One region of the Paenibacillus sp. BAC0078 genome, then DNA from elsewhere that is predicted to be linked to it. Evidence: riboswitches for the same ligand, from Rfam matches in the RefSeq annotation. Region 1 holds a riboswitch; each other region holds the start of a gene.
The links. A riboswitch is a leader RNA that binds a small molecule or an ion and turns the genes downstream of it on or off. The one in region 1 is predicted to bind cyclic di-AMP.
Positions count from the first base shown of each region.

Region 2: it holds a riboswitch for cyclic di-AMP, as region 1 does, so the genes downstream of both, ACX1DY_RS29960 (C40 family peptidase) here and ACX1DY_RS23060 (C40 family peptidase) in region 1, are expected to answer to the same signal.
Region 3: it holds a riboswitch for cyclic di-AMP, as region 1 does, so the genes downstream of both, ACX1DY_RS29260 (ubiquitin-like domain-containing protein) here and ACX1DY_RS23060 (C40 family peptidase) in region 1, are expected to answer to the same signal.
Region 4: it holds a riboswitch for cyclic di-AMP, as region 1 does, so the genes downstream of both, ACX1DY_RS29615 (hypothetical protein) here and ACX1DY_RS23060 (C40 family peptidase) in region 1, are expected to answer to the same signal.

Region 1 covers NZ_JBTLRW010000015.1:48,590-50,757, reverse strand. The annotation lists gene ACX1DY_RS23060 (C40 family peptidase) at 370-840, opposite strand; cyclic di-AMP (ydaO/yuaA leader) riboswitch at 845-977, opposite strand; gene ACX1DY_RS23055 (glycoside hydrolase family 95 protein) at 1,437-2,168, opposite strand, start outside.
Region 2 covers NZ_JBTLRW010000031.1:17,235-19,402, reverse strand. The annotation lists gene ACX1DY_RS29965 (hypothetical protein) at 1-391, shown strand, start outside; cyclic di-AMP (ydaO/yuaA leader) riboswitch at 623-761, shown strand; gene ACX1DY_RS29960 (C40 family peptidase) at 819-1,247, shown strand; cyclic di-AMP (ydaO/yuaA leader) riboswitch at 1,585-1,727, shown strand; gene ACX1DY_RS29955 (C40 family peptidase) at 1,733-2,168, shown strand, end outside.
Region 3 covers NZ_JBTLRW010000028.1:48,138-50,305, forward strand. The annotation lists gene ACX1DY_RS29260 (ubiquitin-like domain-containing protein) at 1-983, opposite strand, end outside; cyclic di-AMP (ydaO/yuaA leader) riboswitch at 1,274-1,501, opposite strand; gene ACX1DY_RS29265 (TatD family hydrolase) at 1,700-2,168, opposite strand, start outside.
Region 4 covers NZ_JBTLRW010000030.1:582-2,749, reverse strand. The annotation lists gene ACX1DY_RS29620 (glutaredoxin family protein) at 1-164, shown strand, start outside; cyclic di-AMP (ydaO/yuaA leader) riboswitch at 436-603, shown strand; gene ACX1DY_RS29615 (hypothetical protein) at 759-1,268, shown strand; gene ACX1DY_RS29610 (hypothetical protein) at 1,298-1,750, shown strand; gene ACX1DY_RS29605 (hypothetical protein) at 1,769-1,924, opposite strand; gene ACX1DY_RS29600 (hypothetical protein) at 2,075-2,168, opposite strand, start outside.

The sequences.
Region 1 (2,168 bases):
CTGCAAGCTTTTGACCAGACTGACGTTTGTAGAAATAAATCAAGAGGATTACAGAGATTGCAAAAACACCCGCGCTGGTCCATTGTCCCGCAGTCCATTGAAGGGCATACCTGGGCGAGTCGCCTCTGAAAACTAAAGCCCCTTGAATCGAGATACCCCCATTCCAGATTGCAAATATCTCGCTTCCACTCCCTTTACTGCTGTAAACACGCAGACACTTCATGCTGTCTTCATACTTTGAGTGTAAAAGGGGTTTGTGTAGAAAGAATGTGACTGCTGACGATAGAGCTAAGCCTCTACGCAAAAAGACTTCTCACAGTAAAATACACTGCGAGAAGTCTTTGACCTACAAAGAATATTTCAAGCTCATTATTCACTAATCATCTGGCGATAGCTGGTTTCGCTCGCTACGCGGCGGGCTGTAACATAACGATCACGGTAATATGAGTCAGAGAGACTGCTTATTCTTACGCCCTTGCTGCTTGAGGAATGGGCAAACTGATTATCACCGATATAAATGCCTGCATGGGAGATTCCCGAACCAAAAGTGTTGAAGAAAACCAAATCTCCTACACGCAGATCATCTTTAGCCACTGGTGTGCCAACCTTGGCTTGAGATTGGGATGTACGCGGCAAATCGCCAGCGTTGAATTTACCCATTATGTATAGGATGAACCCAGTACAATCGAAACCAGCCGCCGTAGTCCCGCCCCATTGATAAGGAGCTCCCAATACCTCTTTTACTTCACTTTCAATACTTATGTCACTTGCGTAAGTGCTTGCAGGAACAGAAGTGAACAATGCTGCAGCTCCCACTAAGGCTAAAATGAACTTTTTCAAAATCCGGTTCTCCCTTCGATGCCTACGGAGTTAGCTGAGGGTTCGGTTAAAGGTTCCCTATATTCCCTTGCTTTCAGGAATAATTCACCCGAGGATGGTTCCCCCGTTTTCCATATGAAATTCGGCAATAATTAACTTTTTGTAACTATTTCTATAGTATTGTATTTATACTGACTCTGTCAATCCAATATCAAATTTTCTATTTTTATTTTCAAACCACATAGAAACCACACAATCTTACAGTATAATGCATGAATTTCAAGGGGAAACCCGTCGTTTCCAGAAATCATATGATAACAATAGATAGAACAAGAAGTAACATTATTGTTACTGATTTAGACAACCTTCAGGATAGGTCATTCCACGGACTTCGGCCAATTCATGCTCATGCGTCCCCTGATATCCTGATTTCCCTTTATTCCTACAGCAAGTCTGCCTGACCACTAATGGGTTCTGGGACCATGTCCTCGGAAATCACCAGTCCTTAAGCAAAAAAACAGCAACTCATCGGAAGACAAGTTGCTTTCACAACAATGTATTATTATCAGCTTCATCCCTGTGTAATCTTCATCTAGTGTTTAACACTTCTCCAAAGCTTAATCTATAAAAGACAGAACATACTTCTCTCCGGCTGTTACCGCGAACTTAATCAGGCCATCCGAGGGCTTCACCTGCTTCTTCACTCCCGCTTCGCCAACCCATACCGGGCAGTCTGCAAGGACGGAACATATTCCGCCAAGAGAAGCAGCAATTTCCGCTTCCGCTACGCGGCCAGCTTTCCATTTCAGACTGACTTCAAAGCCACCCCGAGCCCTCAGACCCTTGACTGAGCCCTCCTGCCAGCGTGTGGGCAATGCAGGCAGGAATTCAAGATATCCTTGGTGGGATTGCAGCAGCATTTCCGCTATTCCCGCCGTTGCCGCAAAATTTCCGTCAATTTGGAACGGAGGATGCGCATCAAAGAGATTCGGATATACTCCGCCTGTTTCATGTTTGGCCGGTTCGCCCGGCTTCACCAGGTTCAAGAGATTCGAAATCAGCTGTTCCGCCCGGTCGCCGTCCTTGAATCTCGCCCATAGACCGATTTTCCAGCCCAAGCTCCAGCCTGTTCCCCCGTCGCCACGGATTTCAAGCGATTTTCGCGCTGCCTGAAACAGGCCGGGAGCAGATTGCTCGGTAATGAGCCGTCCGGGGTACACGCCCACCAGATGGGAGACATGGCGGTGATGGGTGTCTTCATCCTCAAAGTCAACCGACCACTCCTGAAGCCGGCCCTGTGCTCCGATTTGCAGAGGCAGTAGCTTGTCCTTGGCCGCTTGGAGGCTGTG
Region 2 (2,168 bases), on a different contig from region 1:
GCTGCCCAAAATGTACGGCCTCCTGCTAAATGGCATCCTTGATTATAAAATGCTGCTCAAGCTCGTTCCCTATATTCTGGTCTGGCTATTATATCTTTTCTTTATCCGCAAGCTGCTGCTGTACATGCAGTTCGGCTATACCGCCGGAACTGGCATATTCTCCTCCCTGCTGGTTTGCCTGAAAGTGCTGCTGCCATCTATAGGCGTATCCGTCCTGATGGGTGCCGGCGGGCTGGCGGTGTTGCTTATTTGCGGATTGTCAGCGATATTCAGCCCTGGACTGCCCGCATTTCTCCTTAAGCAGCTCTCCCCCCTTCCAACCACTCTGTTCAAAATGTGGGGGACAGCCGCACAATATCACCTCTGGTCCAGTAAAACATTTCCACAATAATTACACTGCCTGATCGGCATAATAACAAGAGTCACTGCTTCTCTAGGGGGAGCGTGACTCTTTTCTTGTGTACCTGCGCATGCGGCAAATCTTACCTATTTGCAAAATAGCAGACCCTCTGGTACAATGATGCCTGTACCACTAGTAACAATTTTGTAATCTTTGCAGAAATGTTTGTCACATCTGGTTTATGCTTCGCAGCATTTGAGATTGTCGATTTGTCACTGTTCGGTGCATAATACGCCAAATTCCCTGCACCGGGAAGTGGGGGAACCATTTTTTGGGTGAATTGATCTCGCTTTAGAGGGGTCATAGGGGAACCTTCTACCGAATCCTTAAGCTAACCTCGCCGGCCTTGGAAGGAGTACATCTTTTGAAAAGTCACAATTTTAAGAAAAAATGCACCGCAGCAGCATTAGGGCTGGTAATGGTATTCACGCTGGGAGCTGGCAGCGCTTTCGCGGATTCCAAAATGGACAATGTGATCACAAAAACACTGGGAACTACATATAAAACCGGGGGCACCAGCACTGCCGGCTTCGATTGTTCCGGATTCACCTCTTATGTGTTCAAAAACGTAGGTCTTACCTTGCCTCGCACATCGAAAGCGCAATTTAAGGTCGGAACTGCCGTATCACGCAACAATTTGCGTTCGGGCGATCTGGTATTCTTTAACACTTTGGGCAGTGGGATTTCCCATGTCGGGATTTATGTTGGCAACGGAAAATTCGCACAATCCTCCAGTTCACGCGGAGTGACCATAACTTCGATGAGTCAAGCCTACTGGGCCAACCGCTATGTTGGCGCCAAACGCGTGATGAGCACAACAGCTTATCAGGCTGTCGCTTACGATTGATTATCCCCGCTGACAATGACAACCTCTAACAACTAAATGTAGCTTATACAAACCCGGAAGCTGATTATTGCCGTAATCAGCCTTCCGGGTTTTTCCTTTTTGCTCTATATGTCAATAAACCTATCGTAAATCTGACCTGACATGTTATTGTAAGCCCTTTATAATAAATTAAACTCACAAAAATCGCAAAAAATATGCAAGAATATGTTTTTAGTGATTGCCAAGTGCTTCCTTCTTTGTTACAATAATCGCAGTGAGTTGATAGTAACATTTTTGTAATTATTCAAAGCAGTTTTACAAAAGTTTTGTCATGTATAGATCCGTAAGCTAATCCTAATCAACAGTCGTGCCGAGTTCCCTAATCATTAGGGGAACGGGGGAACCGATTTTGGGTGAATTGACCTCCTATTCACAGAGGGGTCATAGGGGACCTTCAACCGAACCCTTAAGCTAACCTCGTAGGCATTTGGAAGGGGTATTTACTTTTGAAGAAGAAGCTAGCAGCAGCACTACTGAGCTTTTCCATTGTTCTTACTATCGGAGCAGGAAGCGCTTTCGCGGATTCCAAAATGGATCAGGTTATCGACAAAGCCATCGGAACCAAGTATGTATCCGGCGGTATCTCGACAAACGGTTTTGATTGCTCCGGATTTACAATGTACGTTTTTGATAAGATCGGCATCAACCTTCCTCACCAATCCGGCTCCCAATATCAGATGGGCACAGCCGTTTCCCGTGACAGTATCAGACCGGGAGATCTTGTATTCTTCAATACAAGCGGAAGAGGTGTATCCCACGTCGGCATTTATGTCGGTGACGGCAAATTCGCACATGCATCGTCCAAACGCGGCGTAACTGTTAGTTCGCTGAATGACAGCTACTACGTTAACCGCTACGTTGGCGCCAAACGGATTATGAGCA
Region 3 (2,168 bases), on a different contig from region 1:
ATAGGTATTACATTCGGGTCAACAGCAATGGTCCGACCTTCCGTTACGCGTGTGCCGGAGGCGGTACGTGTACCAATACCAGGCTCTTCAGAAGAATAAGCCGTCATGGATACATTTTTGATCACTCTTTTGTATTCGAAATCTACGCCTGCCTTAGTAATGACGTTATTGCTGTTTGCGCTGACTTTGGATGATTTGGAGGTAGTTTTTGGTTTGGGAGTTACTGTAGCTACTGCAGGCTTGGGAAGAGCTTTGATACCAACGGCAATAATCTTGTCTTTGGTTACCGTCTGTACTTCCTTGCCAACCATACGCATTGAAGCCAGCTTACCGTCTCGATAGATCTTCTCGATATGCTGAACCATTACGCCTGGTTTACCCGCTTGCGCCACTCTTACGGTTCCCTTGGTCAGGGAGGGGTCTGCTGTCTTGATTACCCGGAAAGGTAAACTTGCTGTCCGCTGTACAACTTGTTTGTTGATACGGACAATTTTGACTTCCATGTCAGCAGTAACTGCGGTTTCAAGCGAAGGATAAATCTTGTCATAACTCTCCAGGCTGATGCCCAGTTTGTCAATGGCCTGACCGATGGTGTCTTCGGTCGTATATAACGTCTTTGTTGCTCCGTCTGCGGTAAGGCTAAACGCCTGCGCACGGTTAATCACGACACGGTCGCCGTCTTTTATTTCATCACTAAGGCCAATGGATAAAGCATCATGCGGCTGCAGCGAAATTTGTTCCTTTGCCAGCACATCGCTGAGTAGCGCTTCCCGCGTCTCAAGCTTCTGTACTTTTCCGTCTATGACTAACGTTATTTCTTTAATGCTTTGACCGTGTACGTACAGCAGAATTATCAGCGCGATAATAATTGACACCACACCTGCAAGCGAAAGTACGCGAGGATTCACTTGCTTCAACCGTAATGCGAAAGACCTGCTGGATGATTGCGAATCATGGGATACTTCTGGTTGGAATACGCCCATTCTCTCCATCCTCCTTACATAGCCCCGTCGTCCAAGTTGTATATCTTAAGATGACTGTATCATTTCTGACGAAACTAGGTTTGAGATTACCACAGGATACGCCCGCATTGCTTTAGCGTTTCCTGCTCATGGATCGCCTGCTCGGCATAGCTGCTCCAGGTACCTGTTATATAACAGTATGCCGGGAGAATTCGCATTATTCATAACAAAAAAAGCCCAAAAGAGTTCATAGAGGACTCTTTCGTGGCTCTCCGGGTGTCAGAATACGCGGGAATGCTTTTGCACGAGGTTTCCTCTCTTACTAGCGCTTACGGGGTTAGCTGTCGGGTTCGGGCATAAGAGAGACGCCCTATCTTAGGTCACCCGCTCACGGCGGTTGCCCTCAAATTCACCCCAAAGACCCGTGAAGAAATCGAATACTGTCTGCGGCATTTCTGTGTTGTACTCTATGTACGGACATGCGGCAGAGCAATATTGGTTCCCCCGTTCTCCATACGGAGACTCAGCGAGACGATCCATGAAATAGTGACTGTCACAGTAACAACAGCTCACTGCACTGAAAAGATGATATCCTGTTTTGATGCATGTTGTAAAGCGCGATTCAAGCACGTTTAAGCAAAAAAATCATTAAAATATTGTAATAATCAGTTGATTTTGTGTTAAAAAAGTTTAATATATCGGATATACTTCTTTTTTCACCCGATTTTCTCTCGATTTCAGACTATCCCAAATCGTTCCAGCGCGTTCGCATACGTAATTTCCGCCATTTTTTGTAAATCAATCCCTTTTATTGCCGCCGCCGCTTCAGCCACCAGCTTCACATGAGCACTCTCATTTCGTTTGCCCCGGAAGGGGTGAGGCGTCAAATATGGCGAGTCGGTTTCGATCAAAAGCCGGTCCAGCGGAGTCTGGGCAAGCACCTCTTTAGGTACCCTTGCATTCTTGAAAGTAACAGGTCCGCCAAAGGACAGGTGAAAGCCGAGATCGAGACACATTTTGGCTGTTTCCCAGCTCCCGGAAAACGAATGCATCACACCGCCAACTTCATTCGCCTTCTCTTCCCGCAAAATCCGCACCACATCCTCATGCGCATCGCGGTTATGAATACAGATTGGCATCTTCAGCTCCCGGGCAAGTCCAATTTGTTTGCGGAACACCTCATGCTGAATTTCTTTCGGGGAGGTG
Region 4 (2,168 bases), on a different contig from region 1:
GCGTTCCTTTTGAGGTTAGAGATGTTATGACGAGCACAGCTTATCAGGAGGAAGTAGAGGAGCTTGGGTTCATGGGCGTTCCTGTTACTGTATCGGGAGAACATGCTGTCAAAGGCTTCAACCTTCCCGAGCTTAAAGTGCTGATCGAAGCCGCCGCGAAATAAAAGTGCTGATATACAAAAGGGAATCCGGCAGCAACCGGGGACCCTTTTTCTTTGTCATAATCCCCCATCACCCGGCTCCTTTTCCCCTAAAAATGAAAAACAGCGTGCGAGCGAGATAACGGGCCGATAAACGTCAACATATATGCTTTTAGCCAATTAATTACACCCAATCCCCGCAATTCAATGAAAGCTTGCCGCTGCCCTCCCTTTTCCTTTTTTACAAAGACCTGCCCGAAGTAGTATGATTCGTTTTGAAAGTAATTCATGAAAAGTTACATAAACGCTGAATTCCTGCCAAGCAGGAAACGGGGGAACCACCAGGCGAAAAGCCTACTTGGGGTGAATCCTAAGGGGACTGCACAGATGCGGTCTCACAGGGTAGGGCGACTCTCACCGTCCGAATCCGACAGCTAACCTCGTAAGCGTAAAGAGAGAGATCCTGATCCGCCACGCTTTTGCGCCAGGCTTATTTAAGCCTGTACCGGAGCCGCAGCAGAGGTCCTCCTCTGCTGCGGTTTTTTGTTGTACCCGCATAAGCTGATTTGGAGGATACAATGGCTTAAGACTTAGGGAATTTTGAGGAGGAAAGCTGAAATGGAGCAGCGCAGGCTGTCACGTATTGAGGTGTTTGTATTCAATGCTCCTTGGCCTGCCTTTTGCGGCCCGGAATCGTCCGGGAACTCCCGCTTCGGCATTCTGAGGCTTACCTGCAAGGCAGGTTGCAGCCTGGCCCAAGGCATATTATGCGCAGATGATACGGAATTTGACTTGATGAAATGGAGCAGCTTCCTGCGCACCATCCGGCATTGCCGGCTGGATGAAGCCATCGAGATCGTCCGCCGCCTGAGCCCGGAATGGGAACAGACACAGCGGGAGATGGTACAGACAGCCCTGCTCGATTTAAAAGCAAAGCTGCAGGGAAAAGTGCTGTCTGGCCATATCCAGACAGACTCGCGGCTTCATGCGGCTGCCGCAGGCAACGGCTCAAGTACGGGGCGGATGTATTATAAGCCTTCGGGAAGCCTGCTGCACCAGCGGAGCTGGCCAGATCTGGACACGGCGGAGCTCATCGACAAATCCATCGCTTATTACTCGATATTATAGATTTCATATTCAGAGAGGACCGTGAGATTATGCCTGACCCCTTATCGCATCAGCCGGCTGTCGCAGCCGGATACACGAAGTATGTTCAGAAATACAGCAGGAGCGTCTATGCACTCAGCAGCCTGCTGCTCGGGCAGGGAACCGAGGCGGAGGAGGCTGTGGTGAAGACCTTCGCAGCACTCTATGAGTCTTACCTGCAAAAGCGTTTAGACCCGCTTGCCTTCTCCCATGACGCTTACCGTGAATGCATCCAGCAATGCTCCCGGCTTGCACAAACCCACAAGCCCTGCTATGCAAATATGCTGTCTTGGGAAAACCGGCTTGTTCAGGCGCTCCGCTACGGTCTTAAGCTCCCCCTGCCTGAAATCAGCGCCATTCTTCAGCGGAGTGTGCCCGCCCTTAAGGTACAGCTCAGACAGGTGCGCGAACAGATGGCGGCGCAGGAGAACTTACTGCCGAAATCCAGCTTGACCGCCGGGTGAGGAGCGTAAGCATATGAACTAATTAGCCACCTGTGCCTTAACAACGGTATTTCTGCCGTTGTTTCTGAACAAACCAGCCATCTGCACCTCAACAACGGTATTTCTGCCGTTGTTTCTGAACAAGTCGGCCATCTGCGCCTTAACAACGGTATTTCTGCCGTTGTTCCTGAACAAACCAGCCATCTGCACTTCAACAGCAGCATTTCTGCCGTTGTTAAGGCACACATTTATCTTTTCAAGGTTACATCAACAGACGAAAATCATAGTTTCCTTAACGGCAGGCAGAGAGCTGCGGCAGAATGCCGCAGCTCTCTCTATTTCGTCTCAGCGCTTGCCCTTGCCGCCCTTAGTAAACCTCAAGAAGGCCATGCAGCAGCCCAATAATCCGACACCCAGCAATAACGTTTGCAGCGCGCCA